One region of the Nocardia sp. CA-084685 genome, then DNA from elsewhere that is predicted to be linked to it. Evidence: riboswitches for the same ligand, from Rfam matches in the RefSeq annotation. Region 1 holds a riboswitch; each other region holds the start of a gene.
What was found. A riboswitch is a leader RNA that binds a small molecule or an ion and turns the genes downstream of it on or off. The one in region 1 is predicted to bind S-adenosylmethionine.
Positions count from the first base shown of each region.

Region 2: linked by a shared signal. The riboswitch ahead of ACQP2U_RS11940 (hypothetical protein) and the one ahead of ACQP2U_RS39400 (rhodanese-like domain-containing protein) in region 1 are both predicted to bind S-adenosylmethionine.
Region 3: linked by a shared signal. The riboswitch ahead of ACQP2U_RS40115 (aminotransferase class V-fold PLP-dependent enzyme) and the one ahead of ACQP2U_RS39400 (rhodanese-like domain-containing protein) in region 1 are both predicted to bind S-adenosylmethionine.
Region 4: linked by a shared signal. The riboswitch ahead of metX (homoserine O-acetyltransferase MetX) and the one ahead of ACQP2U_RS39400 (rhodanese-like domain-containing protein) in region 1 are both predicted to bind S-adenosylmethionine.

Region 1 is NZ_CP192094.1:8,948,434-8,952,614, forward strand. It holds gene ACQP2U_RS39390 (FAD-dependent oxidoreductase) at 1-583, opposite strand, end outside; gene ACQP2U_RS39395 (Rv0361 family membrane protein) at 902-1,357, shown strand; SAM riboswitch class IV at 1,423-1,539, shown strand; gene ACQP2U_RS39400 (rhodanese-like domain-containing protein) at 1,554-1,970, shown strand; gene ACQP2U_RS39405 (O-succinylhomoserine sulfhydrylase) at 1,967-3,181, shown strand; gene ACQP2U_RS39410 (hypothetical protein) at 3,214-3,885, opposite strand; gene ACQP2U_RS39415 (hypothetical protein) at 3,982-4,181, opposite strand, start outside.
Region 2 is NZ_CP192094.1:2,645,938-2,650,118, reverse strand. It holds gene ACQP2U_RS11950 (glycosyltransferase) at 1-764, shown strand, start outside; gene ACQP2U_RS11945 (hypothetical protein) at 893-1,597, opposite strand; SAM riboswitch class I at 1,920-2,013, shown strand; partial or broken gene ACQP2U_RS11940 (hypothetical protein) at 2,024-2,287, shown strand; partial or broken gene ACQP2U_RS11935 (ABC transporter permease) at 2,290-2,427, shown strand; gene ACQP2U_RS11930 (DUF1684 domain-containing protein) at 2,424-4,181, shown strand, end outside; partial or broken gene ACQP2U_RS11925 (LLM class flavin-dependent oxidoreductase) at 4,181-4,181, shown strand, end outside.
Region 3 is NZ_CP192094.1:9,085,437-9,089,617, forward strand. It holds gene ACQP2U_RS40100 (hypothetical protein) at 1-91, opposite strand, end outside; gene ACQP2U_RS40105 (hypothetical protein) at 96-440, opposite strand; gene ACQP2U_RS40110 (YbaB/EbfC family nucleoid-associated protein) at 444-956, opposite strand; gene ACQP2U_RS40115 (aminotransferase class V-fold PLP-dependent enzyme) at 1,199-2,521, opposite strand; SAM riboswitch class IV at 2,568-2,681, opposite strand; gene ACQP2U_RS40120 (LysE family translocator) at 2,796-3,422, shown strand; gene ACQP2U_RS40125 (DHA2 family efflux MFS transporter permease subunit) at 3,460-4,181, opposite strand, start outside.
Region 4 is NZ_CP192094.1:1,188,887-1,193,067, forward strand. It holds gene ACQP2U_RS05095 (TetR/AcrR family transcriptional regulator) at 1-231, shown strand, start outside; gene ACQP2U_RS05100 (hypothetical protein) at 228-380, shown strand; gene metX (homoserine O-acetyltransferase MetX) at 474-1,625, opposite strand; SAM riboswitch class IV at 1,952-2,062, opposite strand; gene ACQP2U_RS05110 (TetR family transcriptional regulator) at 2,106-2,846, opposite strand; gene ACQP2U_RS05115 (MFS transporter) at 2,979-4,181, shown strand, end outside.

The DNA of each region.
Region 1 (4,181 bases):
TGGGCAGCAGTTCGTCACCGGTCTTGGCCAGCACGCGCGCCACGTCGAGTGCGACATTACCGACGCCGAGGACCGCGACCTTCTCCGCCTCCAGCGGCCAGGTGCGCGGCACGTCCGGGTGGCCGTCATACCAGGAGACGAAGTCCGCGGCGCCGTAGCTGCCCTCCAGGTCGATGCCGGGGATAGGCAGTGCGCGGTCGGCGTTGGCGCCGGTGGAGAAGATGACCGCGTCATAGAACGTGCGCAGATCATCGAGGGTGATGTCGGTACCGTAGTCGATATTGCCGAGCAAGCGGACCTGCGGCTTGTCCAGCACCTTGTGCAGGGCGGTGATGATGCCCTTGATGCGCGGATGGTCCGGCGCGACGCCGTAGCGGATCAATCCGAACGGCGCGGGCATGCGCTCGTACAGGTCGATGCTCACCTCGGCATCGGACTTCATCAACGCGTCGGCGGCGTAGATACCGGCCGGGCCTGCGCCTACGATCGCGATGCGAAGCGGGCGAGGCCCCGCGGTGTGCGCGTCAGGCCTGGAGGAGGCAGCTTGCGCACCGCTGGTCGACTCAGCACTGTTTTCGGTCATCTCTTACGCGCACCCTTATGGTCGAAACAATTGACGGCGTCAGTCTTAGCTTAGGCTAACTTGACGCACCCTCTCGGTCGCATCTGCCGATACGAACAGGCGGCCATCTCGGCTATGACAGCCACGCCGCAGTCTCGCGATTCTATCGGTGGCATAGCGCGCACCCTGCGGCGGTGCGTACACCGGGTGTTTGCTGTCCCGGCCCACCTACCGTGACTACCCGCTCTGGTGACATCTATCAAATCCGCGCGTCGCGGGTAATGGCGTGCGCGCGGGGGCGAGTGCCGGATACCACCGTCGACCAGGGATGATCGACGCATGACAGAGCAGCAGGGCACCGATGAAGAACCCGTAATCGAGGTCGATCAGACCGATCGTCGCTCCATCGCGCCGTTCATCGCGGCGGCCGTCTTCGCCGCTGTCGTGCTCATCGCGATCGTGCTCGGGGCGGTACTTTCGCCCGCTGAGAAAAATGTCACAGAATCGGACAAGATCGCGGCAGCGGTGCAGCGCTACGCGGAGGCCCGCGCCACCACCGACGACACACCGCCGCCTGGGGTGGCCTGTCCGGGATTCGATGAGAGCAAGACACCGCTCGCAGGTCAGTTCGGTGGGTCCGCCGCCGGAAAGTCGATCAAGGTCACCAAGATTGACAATTCGATGGTCGACGGCGATAAAGCCAAGGCGACGGTGACCATCGCGGTCGACGGCCGGGAGACCCCGGCCACCTGGAATCTGACCCGTTCCCAAGACCGCTGGATCGTCTGCGGTTGATTACTTCTGCGCGGCGCGAACTGGGGTTTGACACGGCGGCACCTGCCCAGGCAATCTCATTTTCGGGTCATGAGTACCAGCGCCAAGCCCCGGCTGGCTGGTCGGCAACCCTCCTCCGCGGTGGGGTGCTCCGGGTGACGACCTGGCCGCGCACCGAAGCCCAGGTGCGGCAAGCGTGGATTCACAGGAGGATCGCATGACATATGCCGGTGACATCACCCCACAGCAGGCGTGGGAGTTATTGCAGGACAACCCCGAAGCCGTCTTGGTCGACGTGCGCACCGAGGCCGAATGGCGTTTCGTCGGCGTGCCGGATACGAGTTCGATCGACCGGCCGACGGTCCTGATCGAATGGGTCGACAGCAACGGCGCCCGCAACGGTGAATTCGTCGAGCAACTGACCAAGGCGCTGGAGGGTCGCGATCCGGCGGCGCCCGTCGTCTTCCTCTGTCGCTCCGGACAGCGCTCGGTTGGCGCGGCGGTGGCCGCGACCGGGGCAGGCATCGCTCCGTCGTTCAATGTGCTGGAGGGCTTCGAGGGCCCGATCGACGAGTTCGGGCATCGTGGCGGTTCCGGCTGGCGCGCCATCGGCCTGCCGTGGCGGCAGTCATGATCACCGGTGGCGCGTTCGACAAGCCGCTGCCCGAAGGTGTCGGTCCCGCGACGCTCGGCGTGCGAGGTGGCCTGCGCCGCTCGGGATTCGAGGAAACCGCCGAGGCGCTGTATCTGTCCTCCGGTTTCGTCTATGAGAGCGCCGAGGCGGCCGAGGCCGCATTCACCGGCGATATCGAGCATTTCGTCTACTCCCGCTACGGCAACCCGACGGTCGCCATGTTCGAGGAGCGGCTGCGTCTGATCGACGGCGCCGAAGCGTGTTTCGCGACCGCGAGCGGTATGGCGGCCGTATTCACCGCGCTCGGTGCGCTTTTGGGCGCGGGCGACCGACTTGTGGCCGCGCGCAGCCTGTTCGGCTCGTGCTTCGTGGTGTGCAACGAGATCCTGCCGCGCTGGGGTGTGGAGACGGTCTTCGTCGACGGCGATGATCTGGATCAGTGGGAGCAGGCGCTTTCGGTGCCGACTCAGGCCGTATTCTTCGAGACACCGGCCAATCCGATGCAGACGCTGGTCGACGTGCGCCGGGTGACCGAGCTCGCGCACGCCGCAGGCGCGAAAGTGGTGCTGGACAACGTCTTTGCTACGCCGCTGCTGCAGCGCGGTTTCGAACTCGGTGCCGATGTGCTGGTGTATTCGGGCACCAAGCACATCGATGGTCAGGGCAGGGTGCTCGGTGGTGCGATCCTCGGCGCCGAGGACTACATCGGCGGTCCGGTGAAAACCCTTATGCGCCATACCGGCCCGGCGCTGAGCCCCTTCAACGCATGGACCCTGCTCAAGGGTTTGGAGACCATGCCGCTGCGCGTGCGTCATTCGACCGAAGCCGCACTGCGCATCGCGCGCTTCCTCGAGAGCAACAAATCCGTCTCGTGGGTGCGCTACCCGTACCTGGAGTCGCACCCGCAGCACGACCTGGCGATCAGCCAGATGAGCGGCGGCGGCACCGTGGTCACCTTCGAACTGAATGCGCCCGAGGACGAGGCCAAGAAGCGCGCCTTCGAGGTGCTCAACCGCCTGCGCATCATCGATATCTCCAATAACCTCGGCGACTCCAAGACCCTCATCACCCATCCGGCTACCACAACCCACCGCGCCATGGGCCCCGAGGGCCGCGCCACCATCGGCCTGTCCGACGGCGTCGTCCGCGTCTCGGTGGGGCTGGAGGATGTCGAGGATTTGCTGGGCGATTTGGACTACGCGCTGAGCTAGATGATGAGGAGTGACATCGCGTAGCTGATCACCTAATTCGCGGGTTTCAGCGGAGAGTTCTGCGCCCATTTACTCGTGCCGTCGGGTGCGTTGAGCGTCTCGATCAGCTCCACAGCCGAAAGCACCAGGACCGGTCCCCCGGCCGCGATTGTCCCCAAAATGCCGCCGATCCCCGCACCGGCGATCGCGGCAGGTATGCAGCCCACCCCGAGCGGCGGCAAACCCATAATGCATCCGGTAACGCCTCCGACGACCAGACCGATCGTGGTGCCGACGAATGTACCGAGCGTGGCGGCAAGCCCCATTCGGGTCGAGAACACCGCGAGCGCGGCCTGGTTCTCGACGGGCGATGCGACCGGCGTCGCGGCCAGCGCGGCGGCCGGTCGCAGCTCACCAGGCGTCAACCGCAGCTCCTTCGCGTCTTTGCTGAGTGCGGAGTCGACTGTGAGCACCTTGTCGCCCACGGCGAATCGCGTTGGCACGACCATCACGGGTGCGCCGCTCTCATCGCGAATCGTGAACGAGCTGTGATCGTGGTCGAGTACGAAGGTCCCTCCCGAGAGCGTGGTTGTCACAACGCGTTCCATCGAGGTGATCTTGTACTCGATGTCATGTTCGGCGGGTGCTTCCGCGCGGGCGGTGACCGGCGCGATTGCTGCGACGCATGCGATACCGATCGCCGCGATACGCGAGATTTCGATCATGAAATGTCCTTTTCTATTGCCAGTAGGGGTGGCACCGAAGAAGTCCGCGAAGGTCTCGATCAGCTCGAAATGGGGGATGACATCGATGTCCGCACCTCAGTCGCCATCGTGCCCATCCGAGAAGTAACTGGGGACACACGCGCGATCCAGCCGGGCGGGATAGGGGTCGCCCAATCGGACCGGTAGGTGACCCTTTCGGTATGCACGGTCCACGTGGATCTGCGATAGCGGTTCGGACCCGAGTGCCCGGAACTCCCACCGTGTTCCGGTGGAATCCGATTGCCAACCGTCCGGGC
Region 2 (4,181 bases), 3.2 Mb from region 1:
CCACGGTGCTGATCTTTCTCGACGCCGATGTGCGACTCACGCCGAATGCGATCGCCGCCGCGACCACCGAATTGCGCCGCAGCCGGGCCGCATTGTTGTCACCGTGGCCGTACCAGGTGACCGAATCGCTGGCCGAGGCGCTCGTGCAGCCGCTGCTGTGCTGGTCATGGGCGGCCAGCCTGCCGATCGCGGCCGCCAACCGCAGCCTGCGCCCCTCGACGGCCGTCGCCTGCGGCCAGTTCCTGGTATTCGACGCCACCGCTTACCGCGCCATCGGCGGTCACACCACGGTCGCGGCGAGCCCCACCGAGGACCTGGACCTCGCTCGCGCACTGCGTCGTTCCGGCCGCAGAACCGCGCTTGTCGCGGCGGGCCCAGCGGCGAGCACCCGAATGTACCGTGGCGCAGCCGAACTGGAGGCCGGTTACACCCGCTGGCTGTGGTCCGCTTACGGCGGAACGACAATCGGCGGCGCGGCAGTGGGAGCTGTGGCGGCACTGGCCTACTTGGTGCCCCCACTGGCCGCGATCGGTGGCCGAGGCTCGGTACGCACCGCCGGTCTCATCGGCTACAGCGCCGCAGTCGCCGGCCGCCTCCTTGCCCGCTCACTGGAACGCGGCACCACCACCCGCACGGACATCATCGCGGCCCTGGCCCACCCCCTCTCCATCGACGCCTACCTCCGCCTCTGGACCCACTCCCGCCGCACCCACCACCACAACGACCTGACCTGGAAATCCCGCCCCCTCACCCCCACCCACTGACCGCCCCTCGAGTCGGACACGTGATCATGTGGAAACTGGGGCGGTATCGCCCGAGAAGCCCCGCCACCAGTGCCACCTGATCTTGATCGCGCGGCACGGACTCGGACTCCGAGACCAGCCGCGTTCGCTTAGCGCACTGTTGTGAGTCCTACGGTTGGGACGACGAAGCAGGACTTGCCGCTGTTGTCTACGGTTCCGAAGACTGCGGCGAGTACCGTGCCGGATCCGGTGTCGACTGGGACCGCGCGCACCCCGCCGACCGGGAAGGCGGCGAAGAAGTCCTGGAGGGCACGTTCGGCCAGTGGCCTCATCTCTATCGGGGTTTCGGCGGGCACCATCGTGCGGACCACATCGGAGATCGAACCCATGGCGGTGACGCCGCTGCGACCGTTGGCCAGGTTGACCCACGCGACATTCATGCCCGTGGCATTCGTGCCGTCCGGGCGCAGGCCGTAGGGGACGAAGGTGAACATGACTTGCCCGGCCTTGACGGCGGTCGGGTCGAGCCCCGGAATCGCCAGCGTGGTTTTGGGCCACGGGCCGGGCACCGCACCCGCTACGGCGGGGACCAGACCGAGTGAGCCGGTGTCGGAGCAGAACGGCGCGAGCGCCGGGTACAGGAACGGGTCGACGCCGAAGGTTCGCAACGCCTCGACGACAGCTCGGTAAGCGGCGAACAGGTCCCCGGGCGCGGACGGGGCGGTCGCGGACGGAACAGCTGGTGCGGGCATCGATGGCGGACCCGCGGCAGCGATGCCCGGGGCGGCGAGAGTCAACGCGACCGTACCGGTCGCGATGGCGGTTAGCGTGGTCAGACGGCGCAGCAGAGTCACGGCGGATCTCCTCATCGTCGGGCACGAATCGTGGACCGAGACTACTCCGGCAAACCTTCGCAACAGCGTCTATTTCCGCGAGCAACACGTTCGTGCCGCGCACCGCGGCGGCAACCGCAGCTGGGCATTCCGGACGAAAAGCACGCGAAGAAACCGCGTCCGAAATGCCACCATCCACTGCGCAACCGAGCCAATAGTGCCTGCTCATGGCCATACGAACAAGGTCTGCGCTCACGCTGATTCGTACCCTTGTGCCGGACTTCGCCTGCTTCGCATGATATTTCGGCTAGACCCATTGACCGACCCGTGCTCGGCGTCGGACACACCATCCAGAGCGACCGAGAGACCTGGCTCATCGACGTCGCAGCAACCCCCCGGCCACCGGGTGCGGGTGCTTCCGCCGGGAACGATGGAGGAACCGAAATCATGAGCGCGTCCATCACATCCGATACCCCGGTATCGGATGTTCCGATACCGGGTGCCCACACACCCGATGCCACGGCGTCGGGTGCCCCCACCGCCACCGACGCACCGGCGATCGCCAAGTCCTGGCATCCGTGGCGCTGGGTGATCAGCGCCATCGCACTCGTGCTGCTGGCTCAATTCATCCACGGACTGGCCACCAACCCCGGCTGGGATTGGTCGACATTCGCCAAGTACTTCACCGCGAAATCGGTGCTGTCGGTGCTGAAGGCTCACTGATTTCAGAGGGACGCAATTTCCTCGCCACGGCATGGTGGATGACCACCTTGCCCGGCCTGGTGATCATCGTCGTCGTGCTCTCGGCCCAACGCCTCGGCCGCGCCGTAGGAAGGAGTCACAGCGCATGAGTGAGCGCAGCACGTCCGCCGATCCGACGGACGGCACGCCGCGAATCCGCGACGTCACACATGGACCGAATGGGTCCGCAGCGGCACTGTTGCGCATCGAAGGCCTGCACGTGCGCTACGCCTCCGACAGTGGCGATGTCGCCGCACTCAGGGGCGTATCCCTCACGGTCGCACGCGGTGAGGTCGTCGCGCTGGTCGGCGAATCCGGGTCCGGGAAATCGACTCTGGCGCAATCGGTGATCGGATTGCTCGGCCCCAATGCCGAAATCACCAGCGGGACCGTCACCTTCGACGGGGAGACGGTGGATACCGGATCCGAGCGGGCGCTGCGACGGATTCGCGGTGCGCGGATCGGATTCGTACCGCAGGATCCCGGACTTTCGCTGAATCCGGTGCGGCGCGTGGGTGATCAGGTCGCCGAGGCGCTGCTCGTGCACGGGCTCGCCGATCGCCGCGACGCGTACGCGCGGGCGATCGAATTGCTCGCCGACGCCGGACTCGACCTGCCGGAGTTGCGGGCGGCGCAATATCCGCACGAACTGTCTGGTGGCCAGCGGCAGCGGGTGCTGATCGCGGCGGCGCTCATCGCCGGACCGGAATTGGTGATCGCCGACGAGCCGACCAGCGCCCTCGACGCCACGGTCGCGCGACGCGTACTCGACAAACTCGCCGCGCAGACGGCGGCGCGCGGCGCGGCGGTACTGCTTATCACCCATGATCTGGCGATCGCCGCTGAGCGGGCTGATCGGATCGTGGTACTGAGCGGCGGGGAGATCGTCGAAACCGGTCCGACCGCGACGGTGCTCGCCGAACCTCGTCATCCGTATACAAAGCGATTGCTCGCCGCCTCGCCGAGTCTGGCCCCGTTCGACGGGTTCCGCACGCCTGATGACCGGCACCCGATTACGCCATCCCCATCGCAACCGCACACTCGAAGGAGCCAGAGCGTCATGACGACCAGCATCACCAGTCTTTTCGAAACCGAGTGGGCACATTGGCATCAGGCCAGGCAAGACCAGTTGCGCGATCCGCTCGGCTTCCTGAGCCTGACCGGGCTGCATTGGCTCACCGACCAACCCGAGCGCCTTGCCGACATTCCCGGCACCTGGTGGGTCACCGACGACAAGGTGTTCATCACCGCCCGGCCCGCCGACCGCCTGCGGTTCGAGGGCAGCGACATCGCGGGTGTCCAGATCGTCACACCGGCCGAAGGTGCGCCGGGACTCGATGTGCTGCACGAGAATCGAGTGCTCGAGGTGATTCGTCGCAGCGGCCTTTACGCCGTGCGCGTGCACGACCCGGCGGCACCCCCATTGCTGAGCTTCGAGGGCATCCCGACCTATGCCCCGGACCCAGGCTGGGTGGTCGACGGTCGCTTCGAGCCGTTCGACGCGCCACGCACGATCACCACCGGGGCCGTGGTCGACGGTCTCGAACATCACCACACCGCCTCGGGCACCATCGAATTCACCATCGGCGAGGTCACCGAGCGCATCATCGTCTTCGGCGAGCCGACCAACCTGCGGGTGCTGTTCACCGATGCCACCAGCGGCGTCACCACCTACCCGGCGGCCCGATCGCTGGCCGTCGAGGCGCCCGAATCCGATGGCACCGTGCGCCTCGACTTCAACCGGGCGGCCAATTTGCCCTGCGCCTTCACCGATTTCGCCACCTGCCCGCTAGTACCCGCGGAAAACCGGTTGCGGGTGGCCATCGAAGCGGGCGAACAGCATCCGCGCCTAGGACGGTCCGCA
Region 3 (4,181 bases), 140 kb from region 1:
AACTGAACAGCTTGGTCTCATCGGCCTTCGGCCAGCGATAGACGACGACGGCCGCCACCGGCTCCAGCGCCGATGGTATCTGCAACCCCATGCGGCTACCCTTTACCGTTCTCGTCGAGCAGGCCGGTGATCTTCTCGACGGCCGACTCGAAGTCCCCATCGGTCGTCGTCACGGCGTCCGCGACAGCGGTGAACCGTGTTCGCAGCGAATCGAGCAGGCCGATCACACCGTCCAGCATCTCGCTCGCATCCTCGGTCGGGCCGAGGAAATTCTGCAGGAAGGCCTGTCCGAATTCGTCATCGCCGATACCGTCGCCGTCCGCGCGTAGTGCGCTGGTGAATTCGGCCACCTCGGCGGCGAATTCGGTGCCGAGCGACCCGATTTCGGTCGCGATGGAACGGAACTGCTCCGGATCGAGCCGGAAGTCGCCGTCGCCCATGACCTACCAGCCCTTCCAGTGCGGGCCCTCGTCATCCGGATCCTCGTCCAGCCGTCGGGGAAGCTCGATCTGCGGCACTGGCCCGGATTCGGGCGGAGGCGGAGGCAGGACATTTCCGTCGGGTCGGGCGAGCGTCGGTAGTTCGCCGAACGGATCCTCGGGCAATCCGACCTCGGATACCGCCGCGAGTACCGGCGCCAGGCGCGCGTCGAGCTGTTCCTTGGCGGCTCGAGCCGCGGCCTGCGCCGCCTCGGTCATCGCCGCGCCGAGCCGCTCCGGAGTCGAGCGCTTGAACGCCTCCGGCGCCACCCACACATCCAGCGGAATGCCCGCCGCATTCGCCGTCACCCGAACCAGCTGATCCTGTGACCAGCCCTGCACGGTCAGGTTCGCAAGCTCCGATTTCGCCGCGCCGAACTGCTCCAACTGCCGCTCGTAGACATCGGTCATCTGGTCGACCCGGCCGCGCATCCCGTCCGTCCAGGACTGAAGCGCGTCCCGCTCTGCCGAATTCATTCAGCCGCCTTCCCCGTTTCCCGCCCCGACCGGACGAGTGCCATCACATTCCTAGACGCAAGGGCAAGAGCGTCGGTTCCGCAGGACCGCAAGTTGTTCGGTGAATTCTTCAGAGTTAAGTCCGCACACACAGGCGGATCATGCCGACCTGGCCGAATCCGCCGGCGAGGTCGCGGATTTCATCCACTGCTCGTGGGTCAACCAATGCCGCGCGGCGGCTTCGACTCAGCGAGCGGGTCCGATCAGCCGATCGAGCAGGGTGCTGCACCGTCGGTAGAGCCGGGGCGGGCGAAGGGCCGGGTCTCGGGTGTCGGATTCCAAAGGCCGTCGGTGCTGGCGTAATTCCACGATGTACCCTTGTCGGCCAGGGTGGCGATGGCCTCGATCAGTCGGTCCACATCGTCGGAGCTGGTGCCGAGGCCGATGCTGGCGCGCAGCGCGCCGTCCAGGCCGAGGCGCTCGAGCAGCGGGTGGGCGCAGAATCGGCCGTCCCGGATGCCGATGCCGTGTTCGGCGGAAAGGTACGCCGCGACGTGGCCGGGGACGAATCCGTCCAGGGTGAAAGCGACAATGCCGACGGTATCCGGGCTGTCGTCCCAGATGCGCAGCAGGTTGATGCCGGGAATCGCGGACAGCCCCGCGCGCAGCCGATCGGCGAGCCGTCGCTCATGCGCGGCAAGGGTTTCTGGATCGATCGCGCACAGCGCATCACATGCGGCGGCGAGTGCGGCCGCGCCGAGGACATTCGGCGAACCGGCCTCGTGGCGCTGCGGTGCGGAAGCCCATTCCGCCTTCGTGGTGGTGACTTCGCGGACCGCACCGCCGCCCGCCAGATACGGTTCGGCCGCATCGAGCCAATCCCGACGTCCGACAAGCACTCCCGCACCGAACGGTGCGTAGAGCTTATGGCCAGAGAACGCGAGGTAGTCGATTCCGGTGGCGCGCAAGCTGATTCGACGATGCGGTGCCAGCTGCGCGGCATCTACCAGGATGCGGGCACCGCACTGATGCGCGATGGTGGTCAGCCGCTCGAGCGGCAGCACCTCACCGGTCACATTCGACGCGCCGGTCACCGCGAGCAATGCGGCAGGCTTACTGCACAATTCGGCGATCAGCTGACGGATCGTCTCCTCGACGGTCGCCGCGGCCTTGACGACGCGACGGCCGTGGCGGGTCCAAGGCAGGAAGTTCGCATGATGTTCGATATCCAGCACAACGGTGTCGCCGGGCACACAGGCGGCGAGCAGGTTCAGTGCATCGGTGGTGTTGCGGGTGAACACCACGACCTGGTTGTCCGCGGCCGCGAGGAAGCGGGTGACCGACCCGCGTGCGGCCTCGTAGCACTCGGTGGAGATCCGCGAGGCGTAACCGGCGCCGCGGTGCACACTCGCGTAGTACGGCAGCAACTGCTGAAGCCGATCGGTGACCTGCGCCAATGCCGGTGTGCTAGCGGCGTAGTCGAAGTTCGCGTAGCTGGTCGTTCCGCCCTGTACGAGCGGCACCTGAAGGTCGTCGCCGGAGACTCGGGCGAGGGCGGCACAACTCTGATCGATGACAGCAGGCATCACGAAATCCCATCGGCTATGGGACCCGAAATCAGGTGATCATCCGAGTCCGCGCTTGCCGCACCCAGTCGGGCTGCGGCCCGGTCGTCACCCGGAGCACCCCACCGCGGAGGAGGGTTGCCGACCAGCTAGCCGGGGCTTGACGCTGGTACTCATGACCTGAACCGAGACTGACAGATGCCCCACCGCCCTGTCAACCGGACTTAAAGATGCATACCGATGCACACCGGTAAATAAGGTTGCATTGCCGAGTGATGTGCGGTCTGATCGAGCGGTGACGCTTTCCCTGCTGCTCAGCTTTGTCGGCCTGTGCATTCTGCTGTCGATTACACCCGGCCCGGATTCGTTCCTGGTGCTGCGATTCTCGATCGTGGACGCGCGCCCCGGCATCGCCGCGGCGATCGGCTCGGCATTGGGCGGGATCGTGTGGGCGGTAGTTGTCGCGGCTGGCGTCGCCGCACTGCTGGAACAATCCGCGACCGCCTACCGGACGCTCAAGATCATCGGTGGAATCTATTTGGTGTACTTGGGAATTCGAGCACTCGTCGAGCAGCGCAAACAGGGCACCGCCACGGCGTCCGAACAGTCGGACACGCAGGCCACACCCTCGATTCGCTCGGCATTCGGCGCAGGCGTCGTGTCGTGCATGTTCAACCCTAAGGTCGGACTGTTCTACCTGGCGGTGCTGCCCCAATTCCTCACCGATGTCACCTTTTCGAACACCCTCGCGCTCGGAGCCATCGAATGCTTCATCGCCGCCGTCGAGATGATCCTGCTCGCCGTGCTGGCGTCCCGGGCGGTTGCGATGTTGCGCCGCCCCAGGGTTCGCGATCGGCTCGAGCAGATCAGCGCGGCCATCCTCGCCGCGCTCGGCATCGGCACCGCGGCCTCGGCCACATAACGCGCCGGGTCGGTAACCGCCGACCCGGCGCCCAGCATTACAGCTGCGACTGAATCTCCTTGCGCCACAGCAATACCGACGCGACCAACGAGACGATGGAGGCGGCGGTGAGCCACCAGAAGGCCTGCCGGAATCCGGCATCCACCGGCAATCCAGCAGCCGCCGCACGGTACAGCACCACCGCGAGCAAGGCCGCTCCGATCGCCCCGCCGACGCGCTGCAGAATATTCACGAACGATGCCGCATCGGGCAGCAGCTCGGGCCGCACCGAGGCGTAGGCGGCGGCAACGATCGGCACCCCGGTCAACCCGGTCGCCACGCCGCGGATCAACAGAAGCACCTGTACGACAACAGGATTCATCGAAGCGTCGCCGAGCGCGAACGGCACGGTGACGGCGACCGTCACCGCACTGCCGACCACCGCGACCACACCCCCGCCGTATCGATCCGTCAACCGGCCGCCGACGGGCAGCGCGATGATGCCACCGATCCCGAAGGACATGAGAAGCAAGCCCGTCGCGATGAGACGGTCCCCATGAAGTACCTGAAAGTACAACGGCAGCAATAGCATCGACCCGAACAGCGACGCACCGGCGAAGATGTTCGCCACATTCGCCGTCGCGAATACCGGATGCCGGAACAGTCCTACGTCGAGCAGTCCCCCACCGCGCACCGACCGTGCCACGAACAGTACGAGCGCCAGCATCCCGACCACCACCGACACCCACACCGTCGGCGCGGAAACGCTACCGCGACTGC
Region 4 (4,181 bases), 1.8 Mb from region 1:
GAGCTGATCAAGCTGGCAACACTGGCCGCCGCGCTGGCCGAGGCGCTACGCGGGCGCGGCGTAACCGATCCGGCCGCGAGTCTGGCCGCCGAAGCCGGGATCGCCGTATTCAAGATCGCCTTCGAGAGCTGGGTCGAGGGCGGCGGCAAGCGCATTCTGTCGCAACTTATTCGAGCGGCCGTCGATGAGTTGAAACTCGTGACCCGAGGACCACTGCCGTCGACGCCATGACCGCAGCGCACGACTACGAAGACCTGCATCGCCTGGTCGATCGGTCTTACGCCGTACCAAGCGAATTGGTTGTCACCGATACCCCCGGCGAAACCCGATCACCGAGCCCAAGGGCGAGCGAGGTCGGCATCTCTCGTTTGCGGGCATGATGTACGCCGAGCCCGATCTCGCGGCGAGGACGGGAGAGTTGCTCCGCGAGGAGCTTGCTGAACAAGCCGAGTGACCTGGTAGGCAGCGGACTTTCAGCTGGTGCGACCCACTCGTGCCAATCGCATTGTTTCGGTCAGCAATTTCGATACCGCCGCGGCTTCGGTGAGAAAGCCGTCGTGGCCGTCGCGGGAGTGCACGATCTCCAGGCCCTCGCAGCCCGGCAAGCCGTCGGCTAGTTCCTGTTGAGTCCGCAACGGGTACAGGCGATCCGAGTCGACGCCGCCGACCACGCAGGGTACCGGGGTGGCGGCGAGGGCGGCCGCGATACCGCCGCGGCCGCGGCCGATATCGTGTCGGTTCATAGCCTCTGTCAGCAGCACATAGGTGGCGGGATCGAAACGGCTGCAAAGCTTTTCGGCCTGGTGGTCCAGATAGCTCTGTACCGCGTAGCGGCCGCCCTCGCGCGGATCCTCGTCGTCCTGTGCGTTGTTCTCGAAGCGGTGATCGAGTTCGCCCTCGGTGCGGTAGGTCAGATGTGCGATGCGTCGGGCTATGCCCATGCCGGTCATCGGTGCGCGATCGGTGTCGTGGTAGTCGCCGCCCTGCCAGTCGGGATCGGCCTTGATGGCGGCGATTTGGGTTGTCTGCGTACCGATCTGGTCGGCGGTGGCGCGTGCGCCGACGGCGAGTACCAGTGCGGCCGCGACCCGTTGCGGCGCGCCGACCATCCACTCCAGCACCCGCATACCGCCCATCGAACCGCCGACGACGGCGGACAGGCGTTCGATGCCGAGCAGATCGAGCAGTGCCGCTTCCGCGGTCACCTGATCACGGATGGAGATCTCCGGAAATCTCGAGCCCCAAGGCTTTCCGTCCGGCGCCAGCGTCGAGGGGCCGGTGCTGCCCATGCAGCCGCCGAGCACATTCGTCGCGATGACGCACCATTCGTCGGTATCCACCGGTGCGCCCGCTCCGACCATGCCGTCCCACCAGCCGGGCAGCGGATGGATATCGTCGGGCACCCCGACCACATGCGAATCGCCGGTCAGCGCGTGCTCGACGAGCACCACATTGTCCAATGCGGGGGAGAGCTCACCCCAGCGCTGCACGGCCAGATGGACGTCCGGGATGACCGCGCCGCTTTCGAGACGCACATCCCCGATAGCAATGATGCCGAGGCTCCCATCCGGCGGTGGCAGGGCCACCACGGACGAACGCGTGGTACTGGGATCTGTCACGGTCACGACTCCGCCTCGCCAGCGCTCGGCTCCGTCGCGATCGCGGTATCGCTGATCCGTTCGTTCATAACGTCGTCCCCGTGCAACTGTGCGTCGCCGACGCTGGGTCAATCACGAGAGAACGCACGTCCCCGATGTTAACTACCCGGCTCAACCGGGCCGCGGTCCGGTAGATCGGCTCGGTGCGTGCGCCGGTGCTCTGCGCCCTCGCGACGAACCGATCGGCCGCGGACGCGATGGGGTCACTCATGTCGTGCTCCAAAGGGTTGTTCGCCGGCAGGTCTTATCGGAGTGCGGGTGACGGACAACAACTCATCGGAAAAACCTCCTGAAGTGCGCGCTTGCCCTCGACCATCGAGAGCCCGGTCATCACCCGGAGCACCCCACCGCTGCTGGAGGGTTGCCGTCCAGCAAGCCGGGGCTTCGCGCTGGCACTCATGACCTGACGGACATGGTAACCGGCGGGCGGTCGGCGACTGAAATCCGTTACCGGTTTTCCACCGCGTCGGTCGTCTGTCCGGTACACACGCGCATGAACTCGTCGAACGACGTGGTGAAGCCGTTGCGGGCCGCCGCGGCGGCCGCGGCGGTGTCCTCCTCGTCGAAGATCGAGTTCTGACATTCCATGCTGAGGTGGCCGATCAGCTGCCACGCGCCGACGACCAACCGCACGGGTAGCGCGTCGGGCTCGGTGCCGAGTCGCTCGGCGATCACATCGGCGATCGCGGCGTTCTTATCGTCGGCCAGTTCCATGCTCTGCGCGCTGACCGTCGGACTGCTGCGCAGGATCCGCTGCATCTGCTGGAAGCGCCGGAATGACAGTGGTCCGTCGACACTGTCCACCGCCTGGTCGACGACCTGCAGGAAGGCCTCGCGCAGCGATCGCAGCTCATTGCCGGTGACCGGGAGTCCGCGCAGGAATTCGGCGATCGCGAGTCCGAAATCCTTGACCGGCCCGAGAATGATGGCCTCTTTGCTGTCGAAATACCGGTTGATCGTGCGCGGGGACACATCCGCGCGGTCCGCGATCTGTTCGACCGTCGTCGCGTCGAATCCCTGTGCGTCGCATAGGTCGAGCGCCACCTCGATGATGCGCAACCGGGTCTGCTGCTTCTTGCGTTCACGCAACCCCAGACCGGCAGGCGCACTGGGCCCTGAATTCGCTGGGGCGCGCACAGCGTCCTCGGCTGCGGCGCTCGCGCCGATCGGCGTCGATGACTCGAGCATGGCCTCATATTAGCGCAACCGGGACGGTTTGTGTCCTTAACAGTCAAATGTCGGAATGCGACATTTTTCTCTTGACGACAAATGTCTGTCGATGACAGGATGGCTGCACGAACTTCGGACTAGGAGACCAAGGTGAGCGAAACTGCGACAGCGGTGGAAGTTCTGGACAAATCAACGAGTTCGGCGCGCTGGTGGGCCCTGGGGGTGATCGCACTGGCCCAGCTCATGGTGGTTCTCGACGCCACCATCGTGACCATCTCGCTGCCCTTCGCCCAGCAGGATCTCGAGATCAGCGACGGCAATCGGCAGTGGATGCTGACCGCGTACACATTGATCTTCGGCGGTCTGCTCCTGCTCGGTGGTCGGCTGGCCGACTACCTGGGGCGGCGTCGGATCTTCATCGTCGGCCTGGTCGGCTTCGCCGGGGCGTCGGCGGTGGCGGGTCTGGCGCAGAACGGCGCGGAGCTGTTCGCCGGACGGGCACTGCAGGGTGCGTTCGCGGCACTGCTCGCGCCCGCGGCGCTGTCGCTGCTCTCGGTGACCTTCACCGAGGCCAAGGAGCGCGCCACCGCATTCGGCGTCTTCGCCGGTATTTCCGCCGGTGGTGCTGCACTCGGCCTGATCGCCGGTGGCGCGCTGACCGAATACGCCTCCTGGCGCTGGTGCCTGCTGGTGAACACTCCGATCGCCCTGATCGCGCTGCTCGGCGCGCTGGCATTCGTGGTGAAAGATGTGCCGACTCCACGCACCGGCGGCTATGACGTGCCGGGCGCGGTCACCGTGACGCTCGGTCTGATCGCCATCGTGTACGGATTCAGCCGCGCCGCCGACGACGGCTGGCTGGCAGGTAGCACCCTCGGGCTGCTTGTCATCGGCGTCGCCCTGCTGATCGCCTTCGTCGCCATCGAGCGTCGTTCGTCGAATCCGCTGCTGCCGCTGCATATTCCGGGTGAGATCAACCGCGGCGGCGCCTTCCTGGCCGCGCTGCTGATCCCGATCGCGATGTTCGCGATGTTCCTGTTCCTGAGCTACTACTTCCAGATCACCCTCGGTTACTCGTCACTGAAGGCCGGTTTCGCCTTCCTGCCGTTCCCGGCGGGCATCGCGATCTCTGCCGGTGTCACCAGTGCGCTGCTGCCGAAGCTTGGCCCGCGGCCGCTGATGGTGGCCGGCGCCGTGCTCGGTCTGCTCGGTCTGGTGTGGCTGGCGCAGTTGAGCTACGGCGATGGCTACGCGCTCAGCGTGCTGCCGGCGCAGTTGCTGATCGCGCTCGGTATGGGCCCGCTGTTCGTCGGGATGCAGACCGTCGCGCTGCATCAGGTCGAGGAGGCGGAC